Regions from separate parts of the Pseudomonas sp. SA233 genome, predicted to be linked through region 1. Evidence: predicted binding sites of a transcription regulator. Region 1 holds the regulator's gene; the other holds the start of a gene.
The links. The regulator sigma-54, encoded in region 1, starts transcription at its own class of promoters, with help from an activator protein. The targets are predictions, from matches to a motif close to ANTGGCATNNANNTTGCTNT.
Positions count from the first base shown of each region.

Region 1 (8,483 bases):
GTTAGAATCGACGGCGCCGGTGGCACAACTACGGGCAAAGGAATGAAAGCGTATTTGAAAGAAGGCAAGATGGACTTGCTCTCTAACGTAAGAGGACAGTATGAGGCTCGTTAAAACCCTCCCCCTTTTGCTCAGCCTGAGCGCAGCACTGGGAAGCGCGAGCGCCCTCGCCCTGCCGAATGACCGTGACCAGCCTATCCGCATCCAGGCCGACAACGCCCACCTGGACGACAAGCAGGGCGTGGCCACCTACACCGGCGACGTGATCATCACCCAGGGTTCGATGATGATCAAAGGCAACACCGTGACCATCACCCGTTCCGCCTCCGGCGACATCGACGTGGTGACCTCGGTGGGCAACCTGGCCTACTTCGAGCAGCAGCAGAGCGCAGCCAAGCCGGACAAGATGAAAGGCTGGGCGGTGACCATCCAGTACCAGTCGCAGAAGGACATGGTGATCCTCACCGACCGCGCCAAGGTCGAGAACGAAGGCAACACCACCGAAGGCGAGAAGATCGTCTACAACACCCAGACCCAGGTGGCGACCGCCGGTCGTGGTGGCAACGTGACCTCGCCGCGTCAGCGTATCGACATGGTGATCCAGCCCAAGAAGAAGGCCGAGTAAATGGCAACCCTCAAAGCCCAGCACCTGGCCAAGAGCTACAAGGGGCGGCAAGTCGTACGCGACGTCAGCCTGTCTATCGACAGCGGCCAGATCGTCGGCCTGCTCGGCCCCAACGGCGCCGGCAAGACCACCTGCTTCTACATGATCGTCGGCCTGGTCCAGGCCGATCAGGGGCGCGTGCTGATCGACAACCTCGATGTCAGCCACCAGCCCATGCACGGTCGCGCCCGCGCGGGCATCGGCTATCTGCCGCAGGAAGCCTCGATCTTCCGCAAGCTGTCGGTGGCCGACAACATCATGGCCATCCTCGAGACCCGCAAGGACCTCGACCGCGACGGCCGGCGCAAAGAGCTGGAAAGCCTGCTGCAGGAATTCCACATCAGCCACATTCGCGACAACCTCGGCATGAGCCTGTCCGGTGGTGAGCGCCGCCGCGTGGAAATTGCCCGCGCGCTGGCGACCGCACCCAAGTTCATCTTGCTGGACGAACCGTTTGCCGGTGTCGACCCGATTTCGGTCGGCGACATCAAGCAGATCATCCATCACCTCAAGGCCAAGGGCATCGGTGTACTGATCACCGACCACAACGTGCGTGAGACCCTGGATATCTGCGAAACCGCCTATATCGTCAATGATGGCCGGCTGATCGCCGAAGGCGACGCCGAAACCATCCTGGCCAACGACCTGGTCAAAGAAGTTTACCTGGGCCACGAGTTCCGGCTCTGAGCCCGGCACGCGCCTGGAGTACTGGCAAATAGCCCTGGAACCTGGGGTAAAGTGTTACGGTACTCTAGGCAAACGCTACAATTTAAGGCATAAAACTTGCTTGATCTGGCGCCCCGGCGCCCTCGTGTAGTGGATGGCGCATGCGCGCCGGCGAACAAGGTATTAAGCCCCAGCCATGAAACCATCGCTCGTCCTAAAAATGGGCCAGCAACTGACGATGACACCGCAGTTGCAACAGGCCATCCGCCTGCTCCAGCTCTCCACCCTGGACCTCCAACAGGAAATCCAGGAAGCGCTGGAGTCGAACCCGATGCTCGAACGTCAGGAAGACGGCGACGACTTCGACAACAGCGACCCGATGGCGGACAACGCCGAGAACAAGCCGGCCGCTGAAGTCCAGGACAACAGCTTCCAGGAAAGCACGACCAGTGCCGACACCCTGGAAGACGGTGAATGGAGCGAGCGCATCCCCAACGAACTGCCGGTCGACACCGCCTGGGAAGACATCTACCAGACCAGTGCCAGCAGCTTGCCGAGCAACGACGACGACGAGTGGGACTTCACCACCCGCACATCGGCCGGCGAAAGCCTGCAAAGCCACCTGCTGTGGCAACTGAACCTGGCTCCGATGTCCGACACCGACCGCCTGATCGCCGTCACCCTGATCGACAGCATCAACGGCCAGGGCTACCTGGAAGACACCCTCGAGGAGATCTGCGCCGGTTTCGATCCGGAGCTGGATATCGAGCTGGACGAGGTCGAAGCGGTACTGCACCGCATCCAGCAGTTCGAGCCAGCAGGCGTTGCCGCCCGCACCCTTGGCGAATGCCTGTTGCTGCAATTGCGCCAGCTGCCCGCCAGCACCCCGTGGATGGCGGAAGCCAAGCGCCTGGTCACCGACTTCATCGACCTGCTCGGCAGCCGCGACTACAGCCAGCTGATGCGTCGCATGAAAATCAAGGAAGACGAGCTGCGCCAGGTCATCGAGCTGGTACAAAGCCTCAACCCGCGCCCCGGCTCGCAGATCGAGTCCAGCGAGCCTGAGTACGTGGTGCCCGACGTCATCGTACGCAAGGACAGCGACCGCTGGCTGGTGGAGCTGAACCAGGAGGCCATTCCGCGGCTGCGCGTAAACCCGCAGTACGCTGGCTTTGTGCGCCGGGCCGACACCAGTGCCGACAACACCTTCATGCGCAACCAGCTGCAGGAAGCGCGCTGGTTCATCAAGAGCCTGCAAAGCCGCAACGAAACCCTGATGAAGGTGGCCACGCAGATCGTCGAGCATCAACGCGGCTTCCTCGACCACGGCGACGAAGCGATGAAGCCCTTGGTGCTGCATGACATCGCCGAAGCGGTGGGCATGCACGAGTCGACCATTTCGCGGGTAACCACGCAGAAATACATGCACACCCCGCGTGGCATCTACGAACTGAAATACTTTTTCTCCAGCCACGTCAGCACCTCCGAAGGCGGAGAATGCTCGTCTACGGCTATCCGCGCGATCATCAAGAAACTGGTTGCGGCGGAAAATCAGAAAAAGCCATTGAGTGACAGCAAGATCGCTGGTTTACTGGAGGCACAAGGCATCCAGGTAGCCCGTCGCACCGTCGCCAAGTACCGCGAGTCCCTCGGCATCGCACCGTCGAGCGAGCGCAAGCGACTGATGTAGCCCCTGAGATGTGCCACAGCGTTTGTGGGGCAGGTGCAAGACCTGCCTCTTTATGCACGGGCAACAAAGGAGAAGCTGTATGCAAGTCAATATCAGTGGACAGCATGTAGAAGTCACCCAGCCACTGCGCGATTATGTGCTTGAAAAGCTCGCTCGCGTGGAAAGTCACTTCGACAAGATCACCAACGTGCAGGTCATCATGAAAGTCGAGAAGCTGCAGCAGAAGGTCGAGGCGACCTTGCAGATTCCCGGCGGCGAAGTGGTTGCCAACGCCGAACACGAAGACATGTATGCAGCGATCGACGCCTTGGCCGACAAGCTCGACCGCCAACTGAAAAAACACAAGGAAAAACAGCAAAGCCTGCTGCAAGGTGCAGCTGCCCGCTGATCCCCCTCATCCATGATCCGACTTGAAACCATCCTGACCCCCGGCCGTTCCCTCGTGAACGTGCCGGGCGGCAGCAAGAAGCGCGCCCTGGAAAAGGTCGCCACCGTCATCGCCGAACAAGTGCCCGAACTGGAGATGCAAGACGTCTTCGAAAAACTGGTCGCCCGGGAAAAACTCGGTTCGACCGGTTTCGGCAACGGCATCGCCATCCCGCACTGCCGGCTTGAAGGATGTTCCGCTCCGGTCAGCGCCCTGCTGCACCTGGAAGCGCCTATCGACTACGACGCCATCGATGGCGCGCCGGTGGACCTGCTGTTCGTCCTGCTGGTGCCAGAAGCCGCCACCGATGCCCATCTGGAATTGCTGCGCCAGATTGCCAGCATGCTCGATCGCAAGGAGGTCCGTGATCGCCTGCGTGCGGCCACCAGCAGCGAGGCCCTGTTCCAGGTTGTCCTGGACGTACAGAACGAGCACTGAACATGCGCCTGATCATCGTCAGCGGCCGGTCCGGCTCCGGCAAGAGCACCGCCCTCGATGTCCTGGAAGACAACGGTTTCTACTGCATTGACAACCTGCCCGCCGGGCTGCTGCCGCAACTGGCGGAAAATGCGCTGATCAACACCGAGTTGCAGCAACCCAAGGTCGCCGTGTCGATCGACGCGCGCAACTTGCCCAGCCACCTGACGCGTTTCCCCGAGTTGCTCGAAGAAGCCCGCGCCCGGCATATCCAGTGCGACGTGCTGTACCTGGATGCCGACGAAGACGTACTGCTCAAGCGTTTCTCGGAAACCCGCCGACGCCACCCGCTGACCAACGCCAACCGCTCGCTCGCGGAAGCGATCCGGGTAGAAAGCGAATTGCTGGGGCCGATTGCAGACCTGGCCGACCTGAAGATCGACACCACCAGCCTGAACCTGTATCAGCTGCGTGATTCGATCAAGCTGCGCCTGCTCAACCAGCCCGAGCCTGGCACCGCGTTCCTGGTCGAGTCGTTCGGTTTCAAGCGCGGAATGCCGGTCGATGCCGACCTGGTGTTCGATGTGCGCTGCTTGCCCAACCCCTATTGGAAACCCGAGCTGCGTGAGCATTCCGGCCTCGACCAACCGGTAATCGACTACCTGGCCGCACAGCCGGATGTCGAAGAGATGTTCAACGACATTTCCAGCTACCTGCTCAAGTGGCTGCCCCGCTTCGCCGCTAGCAACCGTGCCTACGTCACCATTGCCATTGGCTGCACCGGCGGCCACCACCGCTCGGTGTACATCACCGAACGCCTTGGCCAACTGCTGCAGCAATCCCTGAAAAACGTCCAGGTCCGCCACCGCGACCTCTAGCCCAAGGATCCGCCCCACGATGCCCGCCCGTGAAATCACCATCATCAACAAGCTGGGTCTGCATGCCCGGGCGGCAGCCAAGTTCGTCGGCGTTGCCGGCCGCTTCCCCTGCCAGGTCAGGGTTGGCCGTGCGCCGGACAAGTTGGTGGATGGCAAGAGCATCATGGCGGTGATGATGCTGGCGGCCGGCAAGGGCACCCAGGTGCACCTGCATACCGAAGGCGAGCAGGACGTTGATGCCATGGATGCGCTGGTCGAGCTGATCAACAACTTCTTCGACGAAGGCGAATGAATTGCAAGCGGTACGCTTACCCTGTGGGAGCGGCTTTAGCCGCGAAGAATCCAACGCGGTGCATGGCACCGGCTGCGCCGGTGTTCGCGGCTAAAGCCGCTCCCACAGAGTCCCCGCTAATTCAATGAGTTATGTGCCGCTCCCACAGCGAAACCGGTGAACACCCCATCATCCGGCGCAAACCGATGCACACCCCCAAGCTGGCCAGGCCAGGTCCAACCAGGCGAAGCCGCGCGCCAATAGCAATGCAGTGCCTGCGAGCAACAGCAAAGTCCCAAGCGTCATGCGAAACAGGCGAAACAGGCGCACGCGGCTGACGGACATCATCTGGGAGCGCATACCGGGGAGACTCACTTCAGGGTTTCGAGGTAGCGGCGCTCCACTTCCGCCCAGTCAATGACGTTGTAAAAGGCACCGATGTATTCCGGACGACGGTTCTGGTACTTCAGGTAATAGGCATGCTCCCACACGTCCAGGCCGAGGATTGGCGTGTTGCCGTGCATCAGCGGGCTGTCCTGGTTGCCGCTGCTTTCCACTACCAGCGTTTTCTGCGGGGTCACGCTGAGCCAGGCCCAGCCACTGCCGAAGCGGGTCAGCGCAGCCTTGGTGAAGGCCTCCTTGAAGGCATCGAAGCCGCCCAGTTGGGCGTCGATGGCCTGCGCCAGAGCACCCTGCGGCTCTCCCCCGCCCTGCGGCGACATCACGGTCCAGAACAGGCTGTGGTTGGCGTGCCCGCCGCCATGGTTGGTCACCGCACCACGCAGGTTTTCCGGCAGTTGCCCGACCGCGCCGAGCAGTTTTTCCACCGGCCACTCAGCCCACTCGGTGCCTTCGATGGCGGCGTTGAGGCCAGTGACGTAGGTCTGGTGGTGCTTGGTGTGGTGGATTTCCATGGTCTGCGCGTCGATGTGCGGTTCCAGCGCAGCGTAAGCGTAAGGCAGTGCAGGCAAGGTATGGGGCATATCAGTGAATTCCGTAGGCATGGGTTGGGCGATGACCAACGCGGCCACCGCTGGCGCTTGGGCCGTGACTCAGTGTCAGATACCACCGGCGGTGAGTTTTTCCGGGTCCAGTAGCGCTTCCAGCTGGTCACGCGATAGGTCGGTGTGCTCCAGCGCCACGTCGATGATCGGACGGCCCTGCTTGTAAGCGGTCTTGGCGATTTCAGCGGCCTTGAGGTAGCCGATGATCGGGTTCAGCGCCGTGACCAGAATCGGGTTGCGTGCCAGGGCTTCCTTGAGCTTGCTTTCGTTGACCTTGAAGCTCGCGATGGCCTTGTCGGCCAGCAGGCGGCTAACGTTGGCCATCAGCTCGATGCTCTCCAGCAGGTTGCGGGCGATCACCGGCAGCATCACGTTCAGCTCGAAGTTGCCGGACTGGCCAGCGATGGCGATGGTGGCGTCATTGCCGATCACTTGGGCGGCGACCATGGCGGTGGCCTCTGGAATCACCGGGTTGACCTTGCCCGGCATGATCGAAGAGCCCGGCTGCAGGCCTTGCAGCTCGATTTCGCCCAGCCCGGCCAGCGGGCCAGAGTTCATCCAGCGCAGGTCGTTGGCAATCTTCATGAGCGCCACGGCGGCAGTCTTGAGCTGGCCGGACAGGGCCACTGCGGTGTCCTGCGAGCCGATCAGGGCGAACAGGTTCTGCCCGGGGGTGAACTCGACCTGGGTCAGGCCGCTGAGCTGGCGGGCGAAACCAGCAGCGAATTGCGGGTGGGCGTTGATGCCGGTACCCACGGCCGTGCCGCCCTGGGCCAGGACCTGCAGGCTCGGCAGGGTAGCTTCGATGTGTGCCTTGGCGCCATTGATCTGTGCCGCCCAGCCATCCAGCACCTGGCTCATGCGCACCGGCATGGCGTCCATCAGGTGGGTGCGGCCGGTCTTCACGTACTGATGCACCTGTGCCGACTTGGCCTCGATCACCTGTACCAGATGCGCCAGGGCGGGCAGTAGCTGCTCGTGCAAGGCCAGGGCGGCGCTGACGTGAATCGTGGTCGGGATGATGTCGTTGCTGCTCTGGCCGCAGTTGACGTGGTCGTTGGCGTTGACGGCCTCACCCAGCACGCGGCTGGCCAGAGTCGCGATCACCTCGTTGGCGTTCATATTCGAGCTGGTGCCGGAGCCGGTCTGGAACACATCCACCGGGAAATGCTGGATGAAGTCACCCGCCAGGAGTTGCTCGACTGCCGTTACGATGGCCTGGCCTTGCGCGGTCGACAACTGTTCCAGTTCGACGTTGGCCTTGGCCGCGGCAGCCTTGGCCAGCAGTAGTGCACGAATGAACTGGGCCGGCATGCGCTGGCCGCTGATCGGGAAGTTGTCGACCGCGCGCTGGGTCTGGGCACCGTACAGGGCCTGGGCCGGCACCTGCAGTTCGCCCATGCTGTCACGCTCGATACGGGTATCACTCATCATCAAATCCTTGCATCAGTTCATCGGGAGAAATCGACGGCAGCAGGCGGCAATTGGCCAACTGCAGGGCGTAGGGCTGCCAGCGCTGGTTCTGGGCCTCGCGGTCGAGGTTGCGCAGGTCCAGCAGCGGGCGCCAGGCCTGGTCCAGGCACAGGCAGCGCCAATGCCAGGGCAGCATGCGGTCGCAGGCGGTATCCAGCAGCAGGCGGAAGGAGGTCAGCGCCACCGTCCATGGCGAGGTCTCGGTGCAGCACACCAGGTAACGGCCTTCAGCCAGGTAATGCTCGATCAGGCGCGGTTCGTCGGGCTCCAGCGCACAGCGGATGCGTCGGCTGAGCCAGCGCCAGTTTTCCAGGTAGGGCAGTTCGCGGAGGACCGGTTTCATGAACATCATCGCCGAGTTACTGGTCAATGATATTCATTATTAAGTGATAAATAGAATCACTTCAAGATAGATGATGAAACAAAAAACCCGGCATGGGGGCCGGGTCTGCGGTTTCATTGAAAATTCTGTAGTGCCTGCACCGGCCTCTTCGCGGGTAAACCCGCTCCTACAGATTCTGCATAAGACTGGAGCCTTATGCGATTCCTGTAGGAGCGGGTTTACCCGCGAAGAGGCCGGTACAGGCTATGAATCAGCTACCTGCCACAGTCATCCGCTCGATCAGCACCGACCCGGTGTGAATGTTGCTTCGGGTCTCAAGATCGCTGCCGATCGCGACAATCTGCTGAAACATGTCTTTCATGTTCCCGGCAATGGTCACTTCCTGCACTGCGTGCTGAATCTCGCCATTCTCGACCCAGAATCCTGCCGCGCCACGGGAATAATCCCCCGTCACCATGTTCAGGCCATGCCCCATCAACTCGGTCACCAGCAGCCCGCGGCCCATGCGCCGGATCAGCGCCGCCTGGTCTTCGACACCATGGCTGACGAACAGGTTGTGCACACCACCAGCGTTGGCTGTGCTTGGCAAACCCAGCTTGCGCCCGGAATAGGTACCTAGCAGGTACGACACCAGCTCACCCTTGTCGACG
Region 1 is NZ_CP096449.1:1,062,359-1,070,841, reverse strand. Features, by position in the region: gene lptC (LPS export ABC transporter periplasmic protein LptC) at 1-114, shown strand, start outside; gene lptA (lipopolysaccharide transport periplasmic protein LptA) at 101-625, shown strand; gene lptB (LPS export ABC transporter ATP-binding protein) at 626-1,351, shown strand; gene M1D87_RS04960 (RNA polymerase factor sigma-54) at 1,527-3,020, shown strand; gene hpf (ribosome hibernation-promoting factor, HPF/YfiA family) at 3,100-3,408, shown strand; gene ptsN (PTS IIA-like nitrogen regulatory protein PtsN) at 3,421-3,885, shown strand; gene rapZ (RNase adapter RapZ) at 3,888-4,742, shown strand; gene M1D87_RS04940 (HPr family phosphocarrier protein) at 4,762-5,034, shown strand; gene M1D87_RS04935 (superoxide dismutase) at 5,385-5,996, opposite strand; gene M1D87_RS04930 (class II fumarate hydratase) at 6,072-7,448, opposite strand; gene M1D87_RS04925 (hypothetical protein) at 7,441-7,842, opposite strand; gene pmbA (metalloprotease PmbA) at 8,084-8,483, opposite strand, start outside.

Region 2 (8,483 bases), 2.7 Mb from region 1:
GCTGCAGCAGCAGTTCACCGTTCGGCGATTGTGCCGCCACGGCCTCCACTCCGGCGCGATCAGGGCTCAGGCCAAGGCTGGAAAGCAGGTTGTTGCGCCGCAGGCCTTGCTGCTCCAGCAGCACGATCAAAGACTGCTTGCGGGCCAGGATATTCTCCAGTGGCGCCATGTCGCGGCCGTGCAGGGCGATCGCTTCCTTTTGCAGAAGGTCCAGCAGTTCCTGCATAGGGGCAATGTCATCTTCGATCAGTTGCAGCAAGGTGGTGTCGTGCATGGCTAACTCTTGGCTTTTCTAGCGTCCGTGAAGTCAGCGCGCCGAACGGTCAGCGCTGGGCTTCGAAATCGAGCAGTTTGCTGGCGACCCGGCCGGCATCGACCTGGTAGCTGCCGTCGGCGATCGCCTGTTTCAACTGGGCCACACGGGCACTGTTGACCACCGGCTCGTCGCGCAGCTTGTCGCTGATCTTCTGCAACTGCTGGGCCTCTTGGCTGAGGTGTACCGCTTCTCCGCTGGCGCTGGTGGCGGTTGCCGCTTCCTGGCTGGCTGCCGGTTTTTCGGCGCTGCCGTTCGCGGTGTTGCCGCGCACGCCGCCCGTGACGGACGGAGAGTTATTCAAACGACTGAAGTCGATGACCATGATCAGAAACCTCTGGGTATTTGGACGCTTGCCTTGTTTTCGGCCAACCCGAAAGAAACTTTAGGCACAAATGCATAGCCGCCTGTCAGCAAGCTCGCGAACCCGTTTTCTGACACAGTTTAGGAAAAGCGGTTCCTCACCGCCAGCGCAAATCAGTGGGCTGGCTACATACTTACCTCGACCTGCCCAGGGCCGGTCACCCTGGCCTTGATCACCCGTTTGGAATTGAGGTTGCGCACCCGGATCTGTTCGCTCAGGCCACCCTTGCTCAGGGCTTCGCCGGGCATGCGTACACTCAGGCTGCCACTGCGGGCGATGATCACCACGTGGTCACCCTTGCGCACCACCTCGGCCTGTTCCAGGTGTTGCGGGGTGAGTACCTGGTCGATCACCGTGGGGCGCAGCATCTTCATGCCTACCGCCTGTTCCAGTTCGGTCAGGAAGCCTTGGCCCAGGGTGCCGACATCCCGCTCGCGCAGGGCCACATCGCCTTCGCCCACCACGTTGTCGCGCTTGAGCGGCCGGGTCACCACCACCACATCGCGGAACAGCCGCACGGTGGCCGGCACGAACACGGTCCAGGGCGCTGAGCCTTCGCAGCGTACCTTCACCGTGACGCGGCCCAGCGGCTGAGCCGGGCTTTCCAGCGAGGCGTCCAGCTGCTGGCTGCACAGCGGCATACGCAGGCGCGGATCCAGCGGGTTGACCTGGATCTCGTAACGGCCGGCGGTCTGGGTGGTGGCCAGATAATCTTCGACGCTGAATTCAAGAAACCCTTGAGTGACACCGATAAGCTGTTCAGGCAAGGTAAACGCGTCTGCTACCGTGCGAACGCCGGGCACCAGAAGGCACAGCATGGCCAGCGAGCCAGTCAGCAGGCGCGTCAATCGTCGGAAAAATGTCGTTTTCGTGTACATGGCGCTCAAAAAAGCAAAGCCCGTGCCGACTCGCTACCTGAGTTGCAACGAAAGGCTGAAACATAAAGGAGTCTGGCATGGCAGGTGTTATGGATTCGGTCAACCAGCGCACGCAGCTGGTGGGGCAGAATCGCCTGGAATTGCTGCTGTTCCGCCTCAATGGCGAGCAGCTTTACGGCATCAACGTATTCAAGGTCAGGGAAGTGCTGCAATGCCCTGCGCTGACCCTGCTGCCCAAGGCGCACCCGGTGGTGCGCGGTGTTGCCAATATTCGCGGGGCGACCATCCCGATCCTCGACCTGTCGATGGCCACCGGGTTGCGGCCGCTGCAGGAAGACACGCGCAACAGTTTCGTGATCATCACCGAGTACAACACCAAGACCCAAGGCTTCCTGGTGCACTCGGTGGAGCGCATCGTCAACATGAACTGGGAAGAGATCCATCCGCCACCCAAGGGCACCGGCCGCGACCACTACCTGACCGCGGTCACCCGGGTGGACAACCGCATGGTCGAGATCATCGATGTGGAGAAGGTGCTGGCCGAAGTGGCGCCGTCGTCCGAGTCGGTGTCGGCCGGGGTGATCGATGCCGAGGTGCAGGACAAGGCCGTGCTGCTGCGGGTGCTCACCGTCGACGATTCGTCGGTGGCGCGCAAGCAGGTCAGCCGCTGCCTGCAGACGGTGGGGGTCGAGGTGGTGGCGCTCAATGACGGCCGTCAGGCCCTGAACTACCTGCGCCAGCTGGTGGATGAGGGCAAGAAGCCGGAAGAAGAGTTCCTGATGATGATCTCGGACATTGAAATGCCGGAAATGGACGGCTATACGCTAACGGCAGAGATCCGCAGCGATCCGCGCATGCAAAAATTGCACATCTGCCTGCATACTTCGCTTTCCGGGGTGTTCAACCAGGCGATGGTCAAGAAGGTCGGTGCCGATGACTTCCTGGCCAAGTTCAAGCCGGACGACCTGGCCCAGCGGGTGGTCGACCGGATCAAGGCAACGCATTGAAGCAGCCGGGGGCAGGCCCCCCGGCACCAGTGATTTAAAAGAGGCGGCAGTAGTGTCTACGGGTAATTTGGATTTCGAACAGTTCCGGGTCTTCCTGGAGAAAGCCTGTGGCATCCTGCTGGGCGAGAATAAGCAGTACCTGGTCTCCAGCCGTCTCAACAAGCTGATGGAGCAACAGGGCATCAAGAGCCTGGGCGAGCTGGTGCAGCGCATCCAGGCCCAGCCGCGCGGCGGTTTGCGCGAGCAGGTGGTCGATGCCATGACCACCAACGAGACCCTGTGGTTTCGCGATACCTACCCGTTCGAGGTGCTGAAGAACAAGGTCATCCCAGAGTTCATCCGCAACAACCCCGGCCAGCGCCTGCGCATGTGGTCGGCGGCCTGTTCGTCGGGGCAGGAACCGTATTCCATCTCGATGGCCATCGACGAGTTCGAGCGTAGCAACCTCGGCCAGTTGAAGATGGGCGCGCAGATCGTTGCCACCGACCTGTCCGGCACCATGCTGACCAACTGCAAGACCGGCGAGTACGACAGCCTGGCGATTGCCCGAGGCTTGTCCCAGGAGCGCCTGCAGCGCTACTTCGACACCAAGGGGCCGGGGCGCTGGGCGGTCAAGCCGGCGATTCGCAGCCGCGTCGAGTTCCGCTCGTTCAACCTGCTCGACAGCTATGCCAGCCTGGGCAAGTTCGATGTGGTGTTCTGCCGTAACGTGCTGATCTATTTTTCGGCGCAGGTGAAGAAGGACATTCTGTTGCGTATCCACAGTACCTTGAAGCCGGGTGGGTATCTGTTCCTCGGGGCTTCCGAGGCGCTGAACGGGTTGCCGGACCATTATCAGATGGTGCAGTGCAGCCCGGGGATCATTTACCAGGCGAAGTAACCAAGAGGGCCGGCAGCGAAAGTTGCCGGCCTTTTTGTTTGCCTGTGCCGGCCTCTTCGCGGGTAAACCCGCTCCCACAGGTACCGCGCCGACCTTGAAAGCTGTGCAGAACCCGGTGGGAGCGGGTTTACCCGCGAAGAGGCCGGCGCAGGAGAAATGCTGACGTCAATTTTTTGTTTTGCCGCTTCTGCCGCCCGGCAATTGCCGCTTTCGCGCCCGAAGGCGGAAGGCCTTTGCCGCTTTTCTGGCATCACTCTGACAGCACCTTGCCCTGCAAGCCCGTATTTCCGGGCTTTCTGTTGGTTGGCACAGCCCTTGCTAAACCTTGCCCAACGATATTCCGGTCAACCTCCGAAGGTTTCCCCGACATGAGCATCAGCTTCGACAAGGCGCTTGGTATTCACGAAAAGGCCCTGGGCTTCCGCGCCCAGCGCGCCGAAGTGCTGGCCAACAACATCGCCAACGCCGACACGCCCAACTACAAGGCGCGCGACATGGACTTCGCCTCGGTGCTCGCTGCCGAAAGCGACAAGCAGCAGAGTGGCGGCCGTTTCAGCCTCGATCGTACCAACAGCCGCCATATCGAGGCCGAGGGCTTGGCCATGGCCGACGATACCCTCAAGTACCGCACGCCAACGCAGCCGTCGATCGACCAGAACACCGTGGACGCGCAGATCGAGCAATCGAACTACACCGAAAACGCCGTCGGCTTCCAGGCCAGCTTCACCTTGCTCAACAGTAAATTCAAAGGGCTGGTTTCGGCCCTGCGGGGAGAATGATCATGTCCCTTTCCAGTGTCTTCAACATTGCCGGTAGCGGCATGAGTGCGCAGAACACGCGCCTGAACACCGTTGCTTCCAACATCGCCAACGCCGAGACCGTGTCCTCGAGCATCGACCAGACCTACCGCGCTCGCCACCCGGTGTTCGCCACCACCTTCCAGGACGCACAGGCCGGCGGCAGCCAGTCGCTGTTCGAAGACCAGGGCGAGGCAGGGCAGGGCGTGCAGGTAAAAGGCATCGTCGAGGACCAGAGCAATCTGGAGGCCCGTTACGAGCCCAACCACCCGGCGGCGAACAAAGACGGCTACGTCTACTACCCGAACGTCAACGTGGTTGAAGAGATGGCTGACATGATCTCCGCCAGCCGCGCGTTCCAGACCAACGCCGAGCTGATGAATACGGCCAAGGCCATGATGCAGAAGGTCCTGACCCTCGGTCAGTGATAAGGAAACCAGACCATGGCAATCGATACCAACGGTGTGAACCTCAACGACGTGCTCGCGGCGTCGGGTGTAGGCACCAGCACCAAGAAGACCACGGACACCGCATCCAAGACCGGCAACGACTCGCTCGGCAAGGACGCGTTCCTGCAATTGCTGGTCACCCAGATGCAGCACCAGAACCCGCTGGACCCACAGGACAACGGTGAGTTCGTTGCCCAGTTGGCGCAGTTCAGCAGCCTGGAAGGCATTACCTCGCTGAACGAATCGGTCAACTCCATCACCAGCGCAATGGCCTCGTCCCAGGCCCTGCAGGCGTCCTCGCTGGTCGGGCGTTCGGTGGTAGTGCAGAACGACAAGGCCGTGGTCGACACCGCAGAAAGCTTCAATGCGCAGTTCGTCGTGCCGCAAGCCATCGGCGAAGCGAAGATCACCATCAAGGACAAGGACGGCAATACCGTCAAGACCATCGAGGTGGGCGAGCAGAAAGCCGGTTACGCCGATTTCATCTGGGACGGTACCAACAGCAGTGGCGAGAAAGTCGACCCTGGTACTTACACCTTCACTGCTACCACCACGGTGGATGGCAAGTCGGTGCAGATGAACACGCTGTTGCCAGCCAAGGTGACCAGCGTCAGTTTCAGTGCCGCCGGCGAAATGGTGCTCAACCTCGCCGGTGTTGGCAAAGTGTCCCTCTCCGACGTGCAAACCATCGGTATCTAAGGCCCGCTAGAGCGGCAAAAGGAGCGAATTCATGTCTTTCAATATCGGCCTTAGCGGTCTGTACGCAGCAAACAAGCAACTGGATGTCACCGGCAACAACATCGCCAACGTCAACACCAATGGCTTCAAGTCGTCGCGTGCCGAGTTCGCCGATGTCTATGCAGGTTCCAACCGCCTGGGTGTTGGCAAGAACCAGGTGGGTAACGGCGTGCGCCTGGCAGCGGTTTCCCAGCAGTTCACCCAGGGTGACGTCAACACCACCGGCAACGTGCTGGATATGGGGATCCAGGGGCAGGGCTTCTTCGTGCTGTCCGATAACGGCTCGCGCGTGTACACCCGTGCGGGTGCTTTCCAGGCCAGCAAGGACAATTTCGTGGTTACCTCGGACGGCCTGCGCCTGCAGGGCTATGCCGCCGACTCGACTGGCAAGATCCAGAAGGGCGTGCTGACCGATCTGCAGATCGATACGTCGGCGCTGCAGCCAAAGGCAACATCGCTGATCGACCAGGGCATCAACCTGAATTCTTCGGCCGCCGACATCCCGCTGGAAGTGGACGATGGCACTGGCGTGATGGTGCCGAACCTGCCGTTCGATCCTTCCGATCAGACGACTTACACCAAGTCTTTCCCGACCAAGGTGTACGACAGCCAGGGTAACGAGCACACCATGGAGCAGTTCTATCGCAAGACTGGCACCAATGAGTGGACCATGTACACCCTGGTCGATGGGCGCAACCCGTTTTCCCCATCCTCCACTGTGCCGCTGACTGGCACCATCAGCTTCAACAGCGATGGCTCGGTCAAGAGCATGACTGCGGACAATACCGGCCACCCGGCGGGCTCGTCGTTCACCGTGACCAACAACACCTTCACCATGACCGGCTGGGTGCCGGCGGTGGAAGATTCTGCGGGTAACTGGATCTCCAACGGCGCGGTGGGCAATGCCGATGGCATGCGCCTGGCGATGAACAGCACTACCTCCTACAACACCGAGACCGCGCGGATGTCGCAGTCCCAGGACGGCTACGCGACCGGTATCCTGTCGAGCCTGAGCATCGACTCGACGGGTGTGCTGTTCGCCAGCTTCAGCAACCAGCAATCCCGCGCCATCGGCCAGGTGGCCCTGGCCAGCTTCGCCAACGAGCAGGGCCTGCAGCAGATTGGTGGTACCCGCTGGACCGAAACCTACACGTCCGGCATCCCGGGCATCGATGCGCCGAAGACAGGTACCCTGGGCAGCGTCGAGTCCAACGCGCTGGAAGGCTCGAACGTGAACCTGACTCAGGAATTGGTCGAGCTGATCAAGGCGCAGAGCAACTACCAGGCGAACGCCAAGACTATCTCCACTGAAAGCACCATCATGCAGACCGTCATCCAGATGGCTTGATGCTTGCTGGCTGAGTGCATGTGGGCGAACCCCTTTGTCATGAAGGGGTTCGTCGTCTTTGCCGGAGGGGTCATGAAAAGGCTGGTTGTCACGTTGGTCGCTGCGTTCTGCCTGTACCAGGCCCAGGCCGGTACCGCGCCCTGGTGGCGCTGGGAAAGCCAGGTGGATGGGCGCCTGGTCTGCTCGCAATGGCCGCCGGGGGATGGCTGGAAGAAATTCGCCGGGCCCTACAGCAATGGCGCTTGTCGCGAGCCTTGATGAAGCCGGTACCGGCCCTTTGTTCATGACCGATTGATTTGGCAAGGCCGCTCAGTGGGACCGTTGCTCCCGAGGTTGGCGCTGTACCTGTAGGAGCGGCCTTGTGTCGCGAAAGGGCTGCAAAGCAGCCCCAGCAATCTATGCGGCGAAGCTGAAATCCTGGGGGCGCTTCGCACCCCTTTCGCGACACAAGGCCGCTCCTACAGATACAGCGCCAAGACAGTTGCTCCCGCAGAGGCCGGTACAAGTTTGCCGCCATCGGCAACCCGGCGCCGGATAACCGGCGTTCGCGACTTGAGCAAGGCCTCCAAAAGCCCGTATCCACGGGCTTTTTCATGATTTCGCAAAGTTGGTTCGGAACTTGCTTTCTAGCTCGCATAGCAACGGCGAGCGGCAAACGACCGCCAGTGCAATGGAGGATGACTGTGGACAAGATGCTTTACGTGGCCATGACCGGCGCGAGCCAGAATGCGCTGGCTCAGAAGGCGCACGCCAACAACCTGGCGAACATTTCCACCAACGGTTTCCAGCGAGATCTGGAGCAGGCCCGCTCGATGCCGGTGTTCGGTGACAGCTTTCCGTCGCGCGCCTTTGCCATGACCGAGCGCCCGGCCACCGACTTCAGCGAAGGTCCGATGGTTGAAACCGGCCGCGATCTGGATGTGACGGTGACCGGCAAGGGTTTCATTGCCGTGCAGGCACCCGATGGCAGTGAAGCCTACGTACGCACCGGTAGCCTGAACATCGATGCCCTCGGTGTGCTGCGTGCCGGCAACGGCATGCCGGTAATCGGCAACGGCGGCCCGATTGCGATTCCGCCAGAGCAGAAGGTCGAAGTCGGCGCCGACGGCACCATCAGCATCCGCTCCATGGGGGAAGACCCGCGCGTGATGGCCGAAGTCGACCGCATCAAGCTGGTCAACCCCGATACCAAAGGCCTGACCAAGGGCCTGGATGGCCTGATCCATACCCGCGACGGCCAGCCGGCAGACGCCGACGTCAACGTGCGGGTGGTGTCGGGCTTCCTGGAAGGCAGCAATGTCAACGCCGTGGAAGAAATGACCTCGGTGCTGGCGCTGTCCCGTCAATTCGAACTGCACGTGAAGATGATGAACGCGGCCAAGGAAGGCGACGAAGCCATGGCGCGTGTTTTGCAAATCGGCTAATCACTTTTGAACGAGTGCCGTAAAACAGGCGCACGAGGAGAACTTACATGCTTCCGGCTCTTTGGGTCGCTAAAACCGGCCTGTCCGCCCAGGACACCAACCTGACGGTCATCTCCAACAACCTGGCCAACGTCTCGACCACCGGCTTCAAGCGTGATCGCGCCGAGTTCCAGGACTTGCTGTACCAGATCAAACGCCAGCCGGGCGCGCAGTCCACCCAGGACAGCGAGCTGCCTTCCGGCCTGCAGGTCGGTACTGGTGTGCGCATTGTCGGCACCCAGAAGA
Region 2 is NZ_CP096449.1:4,136,879-4,145,361, reverse strand. Features, by position in the region: gene M1D87_RS19110 (flagella synthesis protein FlgN) at 1-274, opposite strand, end outside; gene flgM (flagellar biosynthesis anti-sigma factor FlgM) at 324-638, opposite strand; gene flgA (flagellar basal body P-ring formation chaperone FlgA) at 803-1,555, opposite strand; gene M1D87_RS19095 (chemotaxis protein CheV) at 1,633-2,562, shown strand; gene cheR (protein-glutamate O-methyltransferase CheR) at 2,615-3,442, shown strand; gene flgB (flagellar basal body rod protein FlgB) at 3,811-4,221, shown strand; gene flgC (flagellar basal body rod protein FlgC) at 4,224-4,667, shown strand; gene flgD (flagellar hook assembly protein FlgD) at 4,683-5,387, shown strand; gene flgE (flagellar hook protein FlgE) at 5,419-6,774, shown strand; gene M1D87_RS19065 (hypothetical protein) at 6,847-7,032, shown strand; gene M1D87_RS19060 (flagellar basal body rod protein FlgF) at 7,458-8,198, shown strand; gene flgG (flagellar basal-body rod protein FlgG) at 8,246-8,483, shown strand, end outside.
Region 2: the regulator sigma-54 is predicted to act here: its motif matches at 7,381-7,400, upstream of M1D87_RS19060 (flagellar basal body rod protein FlgF).